DNA from 2 places in the Ruminococcus sp. 5_1_39BFAA genome. Region 2 is predicted to be linked to the other one. Evidence: predicted binding sites of a transcription regulator. Region 2 holds the regulator's gene; the other holds the start of a gene.
The links. The regulator Rex, encoded in region 2, represses fermentation and respiration genes when NADH is low (regulators of the CRP and FNR family bind a similar motif). The targets are predictions, from matches to a motif close to ATTGTTAANNNNTTAACAAT.
Positions count from the first base shown of each region.

Region 1: a site for Rex is predicted at 1,693-1,712, ahead of ACESZH_RS19945 (NmrA family NAD(P)-binding protein). Genes of this name have one in related genera too.

Region 1 is NZ_CAXSVO010000029.1:36,679-46,054, reverse strand. Features, by position in the region: gene ACESZH_RS19950 (aminomethyltransferase family protein) at 1-704, opposite strand, end outside; gene ACESZH_RS19945 (NmrA family NAD(P)-binding protein) at 726-1,670, opposite strand; gene ACESZH_RS19940 (PucR family transcriptional regulator) at 1,920-3,467, shown strand; gene ACESZH_RS19935 (nitrate/nitrite transporter) at 3,553-4,758, opposite strand; gene ACESZH_RS19930 (hypothetical protein) at 4,770-6,086, opposite strand; gene ACESZH_RS19925 (DUF5720 family protein) at 6,900-7,421, shown strand; gene ACESZH_RS19920 (DUF6017 domain-containing protein) at 7,452-8,324, shown strand; gene ACESZH_RS19915 (DUF3991 domain-containing protein) at 8,397-9,376, shown strand, end outside.
Region 2 is NZ_CAXSVO010000008.1:43,692-53,067, forward strand. Features, by position in the region: gene ACESZH_RS10635 (2-isopropylmalate synthase) at 1-585, shown strand, start outside; gene ACESZH_RS10640 (NADP-dependent isocitrate dehydrogenase) at 610-1,818, shown strand; gene ACESZH_RS10645 (response regulator) at 2,002-4,557, shown strand; gene abc-f (ribosomal protection-like ABC-F family protein) at 4,660-6,576, opposite strand; gene ACESZH_RS10655 (redox-sensing transcriptional repressor Rex) at 6,758-7,405, shown strand; gene ACESZH_RS10660 (NAD(P)H-hydrate dehydratase) at 7,511-9,016, shown strand; gene alr (alanine racemase) at 9,051-9,376, shown strand, end outside.

The DNA of each region.
Region 1 (9,376 bases), on a different contig from region 2:
TTGATATTCGGGAATCCGGCCTCCGTATGGTTAAACATGTTATAAGCCTGGAGCCCAAGCTTTCTTGCTCCCAGCTTTTCACCTGCCGCCCATACCAGATTATAGATCTCCGCATAATCCGCCATATCTCCGTGAATTTCATAAGCAAGGTTGCCGGACATGCCAAGCCGGATGATGCGTACCTGTTTTCCGTTTACCTCCTGGATTCTATGTCTGCCGAATTTGATGTCGTGAAGATTGGCCTGGAATGCGTTTTCCAGAATCTCTAAGGACTTTTCACCGTCAATCTGGATAAAATATTCCTTTCCGCTCATGTTTTCGCCATGCACATCCAGATCTGATGTATTGACATAATAAGAGATCACCGGATCAAGCCAGTAGGTTCTGTAACGATCTTCTCCGATACGGATTACAACGCCGTCTGTCAGAATCTGACCTTTCTCATTGCACATTACGGCATGGCGTATGCCGTTCATTCCCAGCGTGGTAAAATCATTTGTACAGACCTGTCCCATTAATTTAACGGCATCCGGTCCGTATACATCATAAATGGGGGATGTCATAAGTGCCGTTCCAATCCATGCGCTGGTCTGATATGCCTTGATCTCATCCTCCACGCCCGTATAAGCATATGCCGTAATAAAAGATCCCTGTGGGAACAATAAGGTGGCGCCTTCCAGCGCCGGATTCATCATTTCTGCCATTTTTTCGTCCTCCTACTGTTTTTAATTATCTGTAGATGTTCTTGTTCCGATTAAATGATTTTCCATATCTTCAAACATTTCTCTTACCGTGATGGGCTTTTGCCCTGTCAGCTTTTCAAAATCATCTGTAAATGTACTCATTTGATTCAGACGGATTGCCCTGCCAAAGGACACCATTCCATCTGAGCAAAATGGAAAGTTCTTCGCCGTGTCCGCCCACATTTCCTCCGTTGTCCTTGGAACGCCGATGGAGTCAAAGAACTCATACATCTCATCATCGTTGATATATTGATATTCCGTCTTTTTACCCGTAACCTCCGAGGCGATTGCCATGTACTGTGCAATTGTCAGAAGCTCAGCTCCATTTATATCAACAATTCGATCCTCCCAATCAGACATTGCCGCACAGGCTGCCGCAAGCGCACAGTCATCCCTCGAAACAAATGCCATTTTCCCATCCCCCATGTTATTACGGATGATGCCGTTTGTATTTTCAATTGCTTCCACAAATGTGGAGACCATTGCTTCCGCATATTGGGAATCCCGAAGAATCAAATAATGGATGGGCTGTTTTTTGATATACCCTTCGGTCCATACATGATCGTTTACTTCGTAAGCATTGATATCCTCATGTCCGGCTCCTACAATCGATGTATAAACCAGTTTGTTTACACCTGCCGCCACAGCCGCATCAATTGCAATTTTATGTGCCGCTCTTCTTTTCGGTCCAACGAATGGCATGGAGATCAGAATAACTGTATCCGCATCTTTAAATGCTTCCGTCAGTTTTTCCGCATTGTTAAAATCGGCAATTCTGGTTTCAATGCCCATTGCCTGGTATTTTTCAAGACCATTTTTTGTTGGAGCCGTAAAAATCAAAGCTTCATGAGGATATTTTTCCAGCAATACACGGGCTGATCTGCTTCCAAAATTTCCGTCTACTCCATTTAACAATATCTTTTTCATAAAAAATAATCCTTTCAACTATATAGTTATAATATTAAAAAATCGATACCCCTTTATAGGATGCTCCCTCCGCTCTTTTTATTGCCTCCTTCCTTTTGTCTGAATTATATTATATCCTCTCTAACTGTCGGCGCCTGAACAGTATTTCCTATATATTTATAGTAAAGCAGTTGCCATCTCCCGTCATCAGTTATATAATTCATTTATACCGTCTTTTTTCGTCAAAAATAACCAAAGGAGTATTTTGCAATGAAATCTATGAGCATTTCTGTCATCCTTGACTGGATTCCTGATAAATACAGGATTTTTTATAAATCTACGGGCTTAGATCAATTATTCCGGCATGCCCGCATGTTTGATGATTCCATGGAAATAATCGATAATGATTTTCTGTATTTAACACAAGAGAGCTCTTTCCTTGATAGGGAATGGGATATACGTAAGCCCCGGTTCCTGATTTTCTGTACCAAAACCGGATCAAAGGAGGGACAGATAAACCCTTCCTGGATGGAGCATGCCGCCATCTTATATACGGACGAGCCTTTTCATAAGGTATTCCGTGAGTTTCTGGATATTTTTGATAAGTACTATGCCTGGTATGAGCAATGCCTAAAGATAATTATCGAAAACAAAGATGTTTCAGATCTGCTTGATTATGCGGCCACCTTTCTTTGCAACCCGATTGCCCTTTTTGATCCAACCGGAAAGCTGCTGCATTATACCGGGAAATTTCAGGAAAAAATCGAGGGAACTCTCTGGGACGAGGTTATCAATTTCGGCTTTACACCGACAGAATCCATATATCCTGACGAACATCAGAGAATTATGCAGGAAATTCACAGCGGAAACCGCTTAATCTCCAGCGTCTTTCGTCAGGATCCATCCCATCACTCTCTGACCGCTCCGCTTTATTTTGAGGGAAAAAACTTTGGAGCATTCGGTACGACAGATGTGAACGGTCCCTTTACGGAAGCACAAAAGGCTTTGTTATTAGAAGTCGTTCATTTTACAGAGCTTGCTATGAATCACCAGATTCAGCCTTTTCTTTTGCAGGATGAAGAAAACTATTATGTTATACGGCTTTTACAGGGATATCCGGCAGATGAGCTTTCTACCTCTTATTATCTCCAAGCCAGAAATTATACGAACGAGGATATTTGGTATCTTTATCAATTTTCCCTTCCGGAATCTGACGTCTCGGATACCCGTCAGTCTGCCTATATTCATCAGATAAAAAACATTCTGCCTCATGGAGTTGTCCTCTATTTTGAACATTCTATTGTTGCGGTTTGCCGCAGGCGGGATTTTGATCCTGATTATGAAAAATCATACGCCGCACTGGAGGATTTGCTAAAACGGCTTTCCCTTAAGGTCTATATAAGCACCCGTTTTTTTAGATTCACGGAGCTTTCCGTGGCATATGGACAATGCAGGCTTATGAAATCTTACCCTTTGGAGCCTCAAAAACATATTCAAAGGTTTGATGAAGCCTTTCCGCATGTTTTATATGGTGTCCTTAAGGAAAAAAACTCCTTGCCGGGCTTCTGCCACCCAGCTGTTTTATCCCTGTGGCAAAGCCATATGGAGCAGGATCTCACACTCATTCATAATTTAAAATGCTATCTTATCAACGGAAGAAATATAGCGGAGACTGCCCGGACGCTTCATCTTCATAGAAACACCTTGATCTACCGGCTACGAAAAATCGAAGACCTGCTCCATATTTCACTGGATTACCTGGATGAAAATATGCTTCTCTATTTATTAATATCCTGCTTCATCTGCGAAACACTCTAATTTGGACATCCTCCTATGCTTGAAATTTGGCTTGCGACAGCAATTTCATTGCAACATAGGAAGATTTTCATTTATTTTGTGATTCTTACTTTTGATTGTTTCCAAACTGAGGGAGTAACAGCCCACAGAGGAACATAATTACCATACATATGGATGCAAGCATAAACAACAAACTATAATTTTCTCCCGCAATCGGTGTTAAGATATAAGTTGGAATCAAAACAGCTCCAAGAAGCTGTAATGTAGAGATGACACCCGCCGCACTTCCTGCATATTTAGTTCCAAGTCCTTCTAACAAAACCGGTGCGGAAAGGAAAATAGGCATTGACGCTCCAAGCATAATTCCAGTATAAAGAACCAGTATGTGTAAAACGAATATGGACGGAAATCTCCAACACATAATAGTTCCGGCAAAACTCAACACGGCAGCTCCTGATACAAACACTTTAACATTTTTGATTTTAGAGAATACAATGGGACCTGTAATAGAACCAATACAATTTCCCAATGTCAACATAGATGCAATCGTACCACATACTTTCAAATCTATTCCATACATGGTCTGCAATGCTACCGGCATAAAAGTGGATAAAGTTACCGTACTGCCAAGAACCATCATAATGCAAATAGAAACCAGCCATATACCTTTATTAGAAAGTACTACCTTAAGAGAATCCCCAATGGAAGGTTGATTTTCCTGATCTATCTTCTCCCTTTCTTCCATTGTATCCTCTGGCCTATCTTTCACAAAAAGCAACCATAAAACAAATACACTAATACAGAATATTGCTGATACAATAAAAGCAGATGTCCTGCTATCAAACAAAACTGCCGTCGTTGCTGTCGCAAAGGCTCCCGGAAGTTGTCCGCAAAATGCAAATATGCCCATCAAAATCCCTAGCTTTTCCTGCTCAAACCAACTTGCAGTAATCTTGGATGCATTAATATTGACAAACATATTGGAGAAACCGGTTAATGCCATGCAAAGAAAAAATGGCATATAGCTATTTGCAAAAACTCTCCCAATCATTCCTATTCCAGCTATAACAAATGAAATATTAATGACTTTCTTTGAACCAACCTTGTCAGAAATCATTCCTCCTACAAAACTCAAGAAAATTGCTACAATCATAGGCGCCGTAAATAAGGATGAAAACTGCGATGTTGTAAGTCCAAAAGATTGTATTAGTTCCGGGGCAAACACGGATAACTGGTATTGTGCATAACTTCCCGGCATATATGCAAGACACATAATCGTAAATACCAGCCATTTTCTATTTTTTTTACTCATGGAAACTCCCTTCATTCTTCAAAGCCATACGGACAAGAACTAATATCATAATTTTTATTCTCAACCAGATCATTTAATGGAAATTTTGCAATTACTGCACGGATATCCTTTATACGCTTTCCATAATCGCCCCATTTTACAATCACTTCTTCGCCCTCTTTGGCATATTCCATATCTATGGTACATTCAGAAATCATTTTATGATAATGGGAACTATATACCGCACTACTGGATAAACCAATAACCTTGCCATCCCTTGTGGTAACATAGTCCTGATGTCCTCCACACATGCCCGGAACGCAACAAGGATACTCCATCTGCTTATAAGGCTCCCCCTCTCCATACAAAGATGCCTGTACATCTAAAATATCTTCCGGATTCCAAATTAAAGATACAATCATCTTTTGGGGATTTGACATTTCTTTCTCAAAAGCTTTTCTTCCAATAAAGTCATGATCCAATTTTGCCATCCATTGCCAGCCAACCTCTACCGGCGTACGGAAACGTGCACGAAGATTCTCTGGTTCAACACTTCCAGTATATGAAATATTTGCAGGTGACATTTCTACAACCTTCGGATCTTTATAGGAAGCGCTCTCAAATGATACCGTAACTTGCGGATATCCTCCAAAAGCATGATTCACCGGATAACTCCGCCATCCAAGCCTCTTTAATCCCATAGGTTTTCCGATCTCATAAGCCGCATGATATACATTGGGACCATCTTCTTTTAAACCACGAATTTCATATGCAAGTGTTCCACTCATCCCAATCCTGTTTACTTCCACTTCAATATTCAGTCCCGGAATACTTACCTTACGAAATTGCAAAAATGCTAGATCATGAAGATTCGTATTCGTAAGTTTTTCTATAATTGTTAATGACTTTGGTCCTGAAAATTGAAAGACAAAGATATCACGCATGGTCATTTTCACATCATAAGCACCAGTCTCCAACAGTTTCATTGCTGCAAATGGAAGTGCAGCCGTAATCCGATATGTATTATCGTCGTCTTTCATACTAAGACAATGAGCTGCTATCAATCCTTCTTCATCAAGCATAACCAAATGTTTATTTTTTCCGTTTTTCCATTTGCTGATGTTATTCATACAAAGTTTTGATAAAAACGCCTGTGCATCTTTTCCTTGGAATGTAATTTCAGCCCCACTAATCCCTGCATGAATATAACATGTTTCTGCCCACGATTTACAAGTTTCATACCAAGGATCAGCCTCCCAAGTATAAAGATTCCCAATATTCTGAAAATAGGTTAAAACATCTTTATACTTTGGCTCATAATCTACTCTCGCTCCAATATAATTCTCCACTACACTTTCCTCCTTATTCCGCTAATACCCCAAATCATTCCCAGCTCTGTTCCCTCTTTTGCATAGTCCGGGTTGATAAAGCCCAGTGAAATCTTGCTGTTGTAATGATAAGAAATAATCCCACTTTTTTTAATCTTGCATCACAATTATTTACTCAAATTTTCTTAACCGTCGGCGCCTGAACAGTCACATTTGATATTTATATTCTAAAACGATTGATCATCTTTGTCATTGGTTATATGATTCAACTACTAATACCTTTTTCGTTATTTTTAACCCGATTAGATAATCTTATAAAAAAATACATTCATCCATTATTCTTGATTCACTTTAAAATACTACAAAGTTTTTATGACCTCTTCATAATTGATATATCGTTTATTCAATCAAATCTCTTTGAAACCTCAACAAAAATTTTATATATTTAACCAATGGCATATCCATACTAAATCGTGATCGACGTGAATCAGCACCGCCAGATTGATGCATGTCCCATTCGGTCTGCGATTGCTAATACCGTAAATCCCATATTAATCAATAACGATACATGGGAATGCCGTTACGGTATAATAACGACAAACGGAAAAAGCCTTTATTTTCAAGGGGTTTGAGCGTTTGCCGTCATTTATTCAATTCCTTTTCCAAGTTGAAATGCGACGAGAAAATCATCGAAAAAAGGAGGTTGTTTCATTAACGACAAAATTTAATAGTGCCAGCGGTCCGGTATTGCCGGATCGCTGATTGCCGTGGGCGTTTCACTTTTACAGGTGGGCGCCCTTTTTTATACCCATTTTCAAGAGAAAGGAGATTCACATGGAATTAAACGAAATGGAAAAACGGCTGCTGTTTCAGGTTGAGGGTGACTATCAATCCAAAGTCCTGAACGAGCTTTACATGACTGCCAGATACACAAAGAATCCCGAACAGCGAAGGGCAGCGGAAAACCTGATGGCAAAGCTGCGCATCCTGACGGATGCCGAGTGCATGGACATTGTGCGGGATATTCAGAAGAATTACCGTTTGCCCTACCCACCCCGGACGATTGGGGAAAAGATTGCCGAGGCCAGGCAGCAATCCGGCGCAGAGAAATTGAAGGGGCACGACATCATGGCGCTGGAACGCTTTGACCCGGAGGTACGTCACATGATCGTCTTTGATGTGCTGTCGTATGATTCCCCTGTCGGTGACAAGGGCGATAAGATGCGCCTGTTCCTTACGGATGCCGGCTATCAGAAATTCTTAGACAGCCAGGAACGAGGTGAGGTCAAACTGAAAAACCATGCAAAGGTCTCAGGCGGGCACCTCCACTATGACCGCAGGGACCGCGCCTTGTAACGGAAATAACCGGAGAAAGGAGGCTGTGAAATGGCTGTATTCCGGGTAGAAAAAACGAAGGACTTCACGATCATGTGTAACCACCATCTGCGCAATACGGAACTGTCCTTAAAGGCAAAGGGGCTTCTCTCCCTCATGCTGTCGCTGCCGGAAGATTGGGATTATACCACAAAGGGGCTCGCCCATATCTGTAAGGACGGTGTGGATTCAATCACCACCGCCCTGAAGGAACTGGAGCGGCACGGGTATCTCACCAGGCAGCGCCTCCGCTATGAGAACGGGCAGCTCGGAGATATTGAATATACCATCCATGAAAAGCCTGTAAACGCTGAAAAACAGACGTTTCCACCTAAACGGGAAAATCCAAGACAGGTAAATCCAGGACAGGCAAAACCTGAACAGGTGGAACCTGGACAGGAAAATCCCGCACAATTAAATACTAATCCACAAAGAACTAAAAAATCAAAAACGGATATATCAAGAACCCATCAATCAATCTATCCGGCAGAGCCGGAGGCGGCAGGCCGCCCGGATGGGATGGATCGGATTGGATTGATAGACGCATACAGCAAAATCATCAAAGAAAATATTGAGTATGACTGTATGGTCTCCCGGTATGGGAAAGAACGCTTAGACGAGACCGTGGAGCTTATGCTTGAAGTGGTTTTATCCAAACGCCCCTTTATCCGTATCGCCGGGGATGATTTTCCCAGGGAGGTGGTAAAGGGCCGTTTCCTGAAGATCAATTCCGGCCACCTGGAGTATGTCTTTGACTGTATTGACAAGAACACTACAAAAGTCGGGAATATCAAGGCATACCTGCTGGCGGCGCTGTATAATGCCCCAGCAACAATGGACAGTTATTACCGTGCCGAGGTCAACCATGACCTGTACGGCTGTTAGGCGCCTCTGGGCGTCTTTTTTCATCACGGAAAGGAGGCGGGGCACGATGAAAAGAAATACTGTGCCGGCACGATGCCCGGCGTAACCAAAGAACAGATTCAGGCGGCGCGGGAGGCGGACCTGTTCGCATACCTGCAGTTCCATGAGCCTGGGGTACTGAAACGGGACGGGCCCAATTACCGGCACAAGGAACATGACAGCCTGGTCTATGTAACCGGGAAAAGGTACTGGTACTGGAACAGCCGGGGCCGGAGTATCAACGCCCTGGATTATCTGATCCAGATTCGGGGCTATGGGCTGGTGGATGCGGTCCATACGCTGGTAGGCAGAGAAATCCAGCAGGCACCGGCCTATCGGAGTGCAACAGAAAAAGCCCATGTGCAGAAAGAACCGGAGAAGAAACCTTTTTCTCTCCCCTGGGCCAGACGGTGTGCTACCTCTGCTGTTTCCTATTTACAGCGGCGCGGGATCAGCTCTGATGTGATTGGCCGGTGTTTCCGGAAAGGGCTGTTCTATGAGGCACGGTATCATGGCGAGCCGGTCTGTGTGTTTGTGGGAAAGGATGAAGCCGGCAAAGCGAAGTTTGCCTGTATGCGGAGCATTACCGGCAATCTCAGAAAAGATGTTTACGGCAGCGACAAGGAATATAGCTTCTGCTATCCACCGAGGAATCCGGGCAGCCGCCATGTGGCGGTCTTTGAGGCACCCATTGACGCCCTTTCCCATGCCACGCTGCAGGAATTGAAAGGCTGGAAATGGGACGGCTACCGGCTGTCTTTGGGCGGCACTTCCCATGTGGCGCTGACTGCATTTTTGAAACGCCACCCGGAAATCCGGCGCATCAGCCTCTACATGGACAATGACCTTGGAGGCCTTAAAAATGCCAGGAGGATCAAGGCAATGCTCCATGAAGATCAGCGGTTCAAACATATCCGGGTGGGGATCAACCCGCCCCGTATAGGAAAAGACTACAACGAAATGCTGCTCCATGTTACGAAGAAAATGAAAGACCATCAACAACAATGCCGCCAGAAACAGGCGGCTATTTCAAT
Region 2 (9,376 bases):
CATAACGATTTCTACAAAGCAGTAAGCAATTCCACTACAGCATGGCTTTACGGCGCCTGCGGTGTAAATACTTCTTTGTTCGGTATCGGAGAGCGTACCGGAAACACGCCGCTGGAGGCTATGGTATTTGAATACGCACAGCTTCGTGGAAACCTTGGTGGAATGGATACCGGAGTTATTACCGAGCTTGCCGAGTATTATGAAAAGGAAATCGGCTATCACATTCCTGAGCGAACCCCATTTGTGGGAAAAAATTTCAATGTGACGAGGGCTGGCATCCATGCAGATGGCCTGCTGAAAAATGAGGAGATTTATAACATTTTTGATACGGAGAAATTCCTGAACAGGCCTGTTGAAGTAGCTGTTTCCAATACATCGGGAGCAGCAGGGATCGCCCACTGGATCGATGCCCATTATCGTCTCAGCGCTGACAAAAAGATTGACAAAAACAGCGAACTTGTTACAATGATAAAGGTATGGGTAGATAAGCAGTATGAGGAAGGCCGTGTGACCGTTCTTTCCGACCCGGAGCTGGAGGAGGTCGTAGCAGATGCCTGCAGCCGTCTGGGAATTACCCTTTCGTAAAAACTTAAATATTTGGAGGAGATTATGAAGAAAATTCAGATGCAGACGCCTCTTGTGGAGATGGACGGAGATGAGATGACCAGAATTCTCTGGAAAATGATCAAGGACGAGCTTCTTGTTCCTTATATTGATTTGAATACAGAGTATTATGACCTTGGTCTGGAATACCGCAATGAGACAGATGACCAGGTAACGATCGATGCAGCCGAGGCGACTAAGAAATACGGCGTGGCTGTAAAATGCGCTACCATCACCCCGAATAAGGCGAGAATGTCAGAGTATAATCTGAAAAAAATGTATAAAAGCCCTAACGGAACTATCCGTGCCATTCTGGACGGAACTGTTTTCCGTGCGCCCATTGTGGTAAAAGGAATCGAGCCATGTGTAAAGAATTGGAAAAAGCCAATCACTCTGGCACGTCACGCATACGGTGATGTATACAAAAATTCAGAAATGTACATTGACAAGCCGGGAGATGCCATGCTGGTATTCAAGGGTGAGGACGGAGAAGAGCGCTGTGAGCTGATCCAGCATTTTGACGGACCGGGTGTTCTCCAGGGCGTACATAACCTGGATGATTCCATTGTAAGTTTTGCAAGATGCTGCTTTAATTATGCTCTTGATACAAAGCAGGATTTATGGTTTGGAAGCAAGGATACCATTTCCAAAACATATGACGGAAGATTTAAAGAGATCTTTAACCAGATTTACGAGAACGAGTTTAAGGATAAATTTGAGGCAGCAGGACTGACGTATTTCTACAGCCTGATCGATGACATTGTTGCACGTGTGATGAAGGCTGAGGGCGGCTTTATCTGGGCTTGTAAAAATTATGACGGCGATGTGATGAGCGATATGGTTTCCTCAGCATTCGGTTCCCTTGCCATGATGACCTCTGTTCTGGTGTCACCTCACGGCTACTATGAGTATGAGGCGGCTCACGGTACTGTACAGAGACATTATTACCGTCATTTAGAGGGCGGCGAGACATCCACCAACTCTGTGGCTACAATTTTTGCATGGACAGGTGCGCTGAGAAAGCGCGGTGAGCTTGATGAAAATAAAGAGCTGGCAGAATTTGCAGATAAGCTGGAGAAAGCAACTCTTTCTACCATTGAGAGCGGCAAAATGACAAAGGATCTGGCTCTGATCACCAGCCTGAAGGATGTGACAGTCCTCAACAGTAAAGATTTTATTCTGGCAATAAAAGAAAATCTGGATAAGATGATGTAAAACGAAATCATGATGCGCATCTTTGCAGCCTTGCGGATGAATTTGAAATCCTCCGCAAGGCTTTTTTGGGGCTTTTTTGCCCTTATTCTATTGCTGTTTAGCACGTTAACGTTGAAAAATCAAGCGTTTTATGATAAAATAAATTATTAGGGCAATCGGGAATTTTCAGGAGGAGTTTAGCTAATGAAAAAGAAAATTAAGAATGAGTCCATACGCTTTCTAATGTGCAGCCTTATTCTGATTTCGGTTTTGTGCGTTGGTATTTTTTCTTTTCTGGCAGTTTATATGAACAAGAAAAGCACGCAAACGCTGTACGAAGTGGCTATGATTTATATGTCCGGCCTGAATAAGCAGATTTCCCTGCACTTTGAAACAACACTTGACCTGCGTCTGGATCAGGTGGCTGCTTTTACCGAAAGGATCCCATCCGGAACTGTTTCAGACAGAGAGACTGTGCAGGAGACTTTAGCTCATGATGCCCGTGCCCGTGGATTTGACTATCTGGGACTTTGTGCTGCAGACGGAACCATGGATATGATCTATGGTGAAGTGGTAGAATCGCTGAATCCGGAATTATTTCTGGAATCATTAAATGCGGGGGAGAGAAAGGTGTCTGCAGGCCTGGATGAGAAGGGAAACAGTGTTGTCCTGATGGGGATTCCGGCGTCTTATTACATGGAAGATGGCAGAGAATGTGCTGCTTTGGTGGCAGCCTTTCCTGTGGAGTATATTAGTGAGGCACTTTCTTTGGACGCAGATGATGATATGGTGTATTCCTATGTGATACGTCGGGACGGAAGTTTCGTGATTCGTAATTTTGATGCGTACCGCAACAACTATTTTGACCGGGTACGCGCCGTTTACAAGGACGTGAACGGAATGGATACGGAGCAGTATATTCAAGAACTCCAGGAAGCTATGACGGAAGGAGAGGATTATTCCAGTGAATTTGAAATCTACGGGGAGAAGCGGTATCTGTACTGCAGTGCTTTGCCTTATTCGGAATGGCATCTGCTCACTTTCATAACCGGTGATCAGCTGGACAGTATTATTAGCCGTTTCAGCAGTCAGTGGGTTTTTATATCTCTTTGCTGCTGCTTCTTGATTTTAGGTCTGCTGCTATTTGTCTTTTCTATGTATCTAAAAATGACACAGAAACAGGTACAGGAACTGCACAAGGCACAGATGGAGGCGGAACAGGCCAACAAGGCAAAGAGTGAATTCCTGTCTAACATGAGCCACGATATCCGAACACCTATGAATGCAATTGTTGGAATGACGACCATTGCCGGCGCCAATATCGAAAATACGCAGCAGGTACAAAACTGTCTTAAGAAAATAGCTCTTTCCAGCAGGCATTTACTGGGACTTATCAATGACATACTGGATATGTCCAAGATTGAAAGCGGTAAAATGAATCTGAATATGGAACGATTCTCTTTACGGGAAGTAATGGATAATATTGTCAATATTGTCCAACCGCAGGTAAGGGGAAAAAGGCAGCAGTTCGATGTATTTATCCATGACATTTCCGTGGAAGATGTATATGGCGACAGTGTTCGTCTCAATCAGGTGCTGCTGAATCTCCTGTCTAATGCCATTAAATTTACTCCCGAAGGCGGATCTATTCAGTTGTCTATGAGTGAGAAAGAATCTCCAAAAGGAGATGATTACATCAGGATCCATCTGCAGGTGAAAGACAATGGAATCGGAATGTCAGAAGAATTCCAGACGCGGATTTTTGAGTCCTTTATCCGGGAGGATAACGCGCGCGTACATAAGACTGAAGGAAGCGGTCTGGGTATGGCCATTACCAAGTACATTATAGATGCGATGGGCGGTACGATTGAGCTTAACAGTAAACAGGGTGAGGGAACGGAGTTTGATGTCTCACTTGATTTTGAAAAGGCTGCTGATTTGGATGTTGAGATGATACTGCCGGAGTGGAACATGCTGGTAGTGGATGATGACCAGCAGTTGTGTGAAAGTACCGTTTTATCTCTTGAGTCTATCGGAATTCATGCGGAATGGACATTGAATGGTGAGTCTGCAGTCAGACTGATAGAGATGCGCCATAAAGCGCATGATGATTACCATATCATTCTTTTGGACTGGAAACTGCCGGGGATGGATGGAATTGAGACAGCTCGGGAGATACGCCGGAAATACGGGGATGATATTCCGATTCTGCTTATATCTGCCTATGACTGGAGTGAAATTGATGAAGAGGCCAAGGCTGCCGGTATCAACGGATTTATCTCCAAACCGTTGTTCCGCTCCACGCTTTTTTACGGATTAAAGCCTTATGCCGATATTTCTATGGATCTGACAGACGCTGAAGAACCCAGGATGGACTTTACCGGCAAAAGGATTCTTCTGGCGGAGGATAATGAGCTGAACTGGGAAATTGCAGAAGAACTGCTGAAGGGCTTGGGATTGGAGCTTGAATGGGCGGAAAACGGCAGAATCTGTGTGGAAAAATTTCAGCAGTCCGAACCGGGATTCTATGATGCGATTCTTATGGATCTGCGGATGCCGGAAATGACAGGTTACGAGGCGGCAGATGCAATTCGTGCTCTGGATCGGCCTGATGCGGACATTCCTATTATTGCTATGACTGCAGATGCTTTTTTGGATGATATTGAGCGCTGCATGGAACATGGCATGAATGCCCATGTGGCAAAGCCGATTGATATGAAAGTAGTGGAGCACCTGCTGGAAAAATATCTGAACAGCTAAGATCATACGTGGATGAAGAAGCAGCGGAAAAAAGTCCGTACTCTTTCGAAGTGGAAGAGTATGGACTTCTTCAATACATAAATATGCTGATTCGATTGTAGTTTAGTCTGTTCCTGCAAGCTCCTCCCATTTTTCATAAAGAGTTTCTAATTCTTCTGCAATAGCAGCCTTTTCCTTGCTCAGTCTGGTACATTCCGCCACGTTGGTGCAAACCTCCGGTAAAACCATCGTCTCATCAATCTCACTGTCACGGCTTTCCAGTTCCTCGATCCGGGCTTCCACCTTTTTCAGCTCATTTTCACGTTTTCGCTTCTGCGCCTGCTCTTCCTTTTTCTGCTGCCAGGAAAGCTTGTTTTCGGAGGTCTGGCGGACCTCTGATACAACCTGGGCAGAAGGTGCGTATTTCTGGGTCATTTCATCTTTCTTTTCCAGATAGTAATCATAATCCCCGATGTAATTAACAATGGTCTGATTTGTTAAGTCCAGGATCCTGGTGGCAGTCTGGTTGATAAAATAACGGTCATGGGAAACATAAAATACAGTTCCCGTATAGCTGTTCAGCGCTTCCTCCAGAATTTCCTTGGAGGCGATGTCGAGATGGTTGGTAGGCTCATCGAGAATGAGAAAATTCGCTTCGGAAAGCATCAGCTTTGCCAGGGAAACGCGTCCTCTTTCCCCGCCGGAGAGGGCGGAAATCTCTTTGAAAACGTCATCACCTGTAAATAAAAACGCTGCCAGCATATTGCGGATTTCTGTTTCCGTAAGAGTAGGATACGTATCAGAAATTTCCTGGAATATGGTCTTTTCCATATGAAGCACATGATGCTCCTGGTCATAATAACCAATCTGAACCTTGGAGCCAAGGGTGAATTTTCCGGCATCCGCAGCCACGATTCCATTAAGGATCTTCAGAATCGTAGTTTTTCCTGTTCCGTTATTTCCGATAAGAGCCACACGCTCGCCGCGTTTCAGCTCAAAGGAGATATCGGTAAAAAGAGTCTGTCCGGGAAAAGCCTTGGAAAGCCCTTCCACACTTAAAACATCGTTTCCGCTGATGTACCGCGGCTCCAGGGAAATACGCATCTGGTTCTGAACCTCAACCGGCTTCTCAATACGCTGTATCTTATCCAGCATTTTTTCACGGCTCTCCGCACGCCGGATGGACTTTTCGCGGTTAAAAGAACGAAGCTTTGTGATAACAGCTTCCTGGTGCTTGATCTCTCTTTGCTGGTTTAAATATGCCTTGTACTGGGCATCCCGAAGCTGTGCCTTTTTCAGGGCAAATGCGGAATAGTTTCCGCTGTACATCCTCATTTCTCCGGCTTCGATCTCCACAACCTTTGTTACCACCTTATCGAGAAAATAGCGGTCATGGGATACGATGAAGACAGCTCCCGGATAGTTCAGAAGATAGGTTTCCAGCCAGGTGATGCTCTCCATATCCAGATGGTTGGTAGGCTCATCGAGAAGCAGGATATCCGGCTTGGAAAGAAGAAGCTTTCCCAGGGCAACGCGGGTTTTCTGACCGCCGGAGAGGGTTTCAATCTGCTTTTCAAAATCCTCCTCATCAAAGCCGAGACCCTTCAGGACACCGGTGATCTCGCTTTTGTAGGCATAACCGTTTTCCAGCTCAAACTGGTGGGTGAGCCGGGTGTATGTATTCATCAGTTCTTCCAGCTTTTCACCGGATACGTATTTCATTTCCTGCTCAAGAGTGCGGATCCGGTTTTCCATATCGAGAATATATTGTTTGGTGGTCAACAGCTCTTCGTAGATAGTATGGTGTCCGTGGATATCCTGATACTGTGCCAGATAGCCGATGTTTTTATCTTTGGAAAGGACTACGTTTCCGGAATCAGCAGGAAGCTCCTGCATGATGATACGCAGAAGAGTGGTTTTTCCGGCACCGTTATTTCCGATCAGGGCCGCTTTTTCACGTTCCTCTATATGAAAAGAGGCATCTCTAAGAATCACTTTTTCTCCAAATGCCTTACAGATGCTCTGGCATGACAAAATCATAATTACCTCCTTTAGCCCAATAAACAATATCCCTATTATACCCAATTTCATGCTATTTTCAAATGATAATTGGCAAAATATCAAAAAAATAGCAAAAATTTGGTTAATCAGCACAACTTTAATTGACAATAAAATGTCAGTTCGTTATAATTAACATAGTATTGTAAGGAGGAGAACATTTGTGGAGGCTAAAGAAATTTCGAGAGCAGTGATTAAAAGGCTGCCTCGATATTATAGATATTTGGGAGAGCTGATGGAAGAAAACGTGGAGCGTATTTCCTCCAATGATCTGAGTAAAAAAATGCACGTCACAGCATCGCAGATACGGCAGGATCTTAATAATTTCGGCGGTTTTGGACAGCAGGGCTATGGTTATAATGTGAGATATCTGTACGCAGAGATCGGTAAGATCCTGGGTCTGGATACCATACATCCCATGATCATCCTGGGTGCAGGTAATCTGGGACAGGCACTTGCCAATTATGTGGATTTTGAAAAAAGAGGTTTTCGTCTGGTTGGCATTTTCGATGTGAATCCTGTGCTGGAAGGGATTGCAGTGCGGGGCATTGAGATTCAGATGGTAAGTGAGCTGCCATTGTTTCTTAAAGAAAATCCGGTGGAGATCGCCATTCTCACGCTGCCGAAGAATAAGGCGAAGGACATGGCAAATGTGCTGATCGACAATGGAATCAAAGCAATCTGGAACTTTGCACACATTGACCTTGACGCACCGGAGGATGTGATCGTGGAGAACGTACATCTTTCGGAAAGTCTGATGGCATTATCCTATAATCTGAGCCAGTATCGAAAAGAACATGTTGATAAATAAACAAATTCATGCAAACAAAAAGGGCTGACGCCGTTCTCTGGTTTCAAGTAAGAGAGACGTGCGGCAGCCTTTCATACTTTATGCAAAGAAAGTCGGGTGATCAATATGAAAGAAGTGGTAACCTGCAGGCAAATGAAGGCTCTGGATGAGAAAACGATACGTGGAAAAGGAATTCCCTCTCTTGTGCTGATGGAGCGTGCTGCCTTAAAGGTCGCGGAGGAGCTGGAAGACCTCTGTACCCAACAGGAGAAAATCCTGGTAGTGTGCGGCAGCGGCAATAACGGCGGAGACGGGATCGCCATAGCCAGGATACTTTTTCTGAAGGGATATGAATGTGAAATTTATTTTATTGGAAATCAAGAGAAAATGACAGCAGAAACGGCTGCTCAGTGGGAGGTTGCATGCAATTATCATGTACCTGTTACGAATAACCCCAAATGGGATGAATATACTACTATAATAGATGCCGTCTTTGGCGTTGGACTTTCCAGGCCCATTCAGGGCAGGTACGGGGAAATCATTGAAGAGATGAATAAGGTCCATGCCAGAAAAGTGGCGGTAGATATCCCCTCCGGTATAAACGGAGACACGGGGGAGGTGCTGGGATGCGCCTTTCATGCAGACCTGACCGTGACCTTTGCCTTTTTGAAGAGAGGGCTGCTCTTTTTCCCTGGACGGATGTATGCGGGAAAAACTGTTGTGGCGGATATCGGCATCTACCGATCACCGGAGGTACCCGTGGAGGCTTGGTACGTGGAAACAAAAGATTTAGCTCTTTTGCCGAAGCGGGTTCCCTGGGGAAACAAAGGAACCTTCGGGAAGGTTTTACTGGTGACCGGGAGTAAGGGAATGTGCGGAGCCGCTTACTTAAGCGCAGCCGCAGCCCTGAAAACGGGCGCAGGCATGGTAAAGATTCAGACTGTGGAGGAGAACCGCCAGCCCCTGCAGACCATGCTCCCGGAGGCAATGGTAACATGCAGCTTTGAAGAAGAGGAAAATAAAAAAAATCTGGACTGGTGCGATGTGGTTGTGATCGGACCTGGACTTGGAACCGGAGCGGAGAGCAGAAAGCGTGCACATTATTTTCTGTCCAAAGCCTGTGAAACGGGAAAACCTGTCATCCTGGATGCGGACGGTCTGAATCTTTTGGCAATGAATCCCCAGTGGCGGGTATTTTTGAATGAAAATACAGTGGTTACGCCTCATTTGGGGGAGATGAGCCGTCTCTGCTGCCATCCGGTGGAGGAGATCAAAAGAAATATTGCGGAAACCGCCAATGCTTTTGCCGGGGAGACGAAAGCGGTCTGTGTGCTGAAGGATGCCTGTACGGTAATCGCGGATGGAAAGGGAAAGCTGTATCTGAACCGCTCAGGCAATGCAGGTCTTGCCACAGCAGGAAGCGGAGATGTACTCTCTGGTATTCTTGCCGGCGTGTTCTGTATGTATCTGGCGGCAGAGGAGCCTGTTGACAATGGAATGAAGGCAGCTCTTTCTGTGTACCTTCACGGAAAATGCGCAGACTGGTATGGAGAGAAGAACGGCATCAGAGGCATGACAGCGGGAGATTTGACAGGGATTTTGCCCCAAGTGCTCCGGGAAAACGAAAAATAGAGAGCAGCACAAAGAGATACGGGAGGATGAGATTATGGAAAAGTATAGCAGAGTAAAGGCAGTGATATCACTGGATGCCATTACACAGAATTTTGAGGAAATGAGGAAAAATATTAAGGAGGATAGCCAGATCATTGCTGTGATCAAGGCGGATGCCTACGGCCATGGTGCTGTGCAGGTGGCACATCTGATGGAGCCTTATGAATATATCTGGGGCTTTGCAACTGCTACTGCAGAGGAGGCGCTGGAACTTCGGGAAGCAGGAATTAAAAAGCCCATCCTGATCCTGGGAATTGTTTTTGAGGAACATTTGGAAGCACTTGCCAGAGAGGAAATCAGGATCGCAGTCTGTACTCTGGA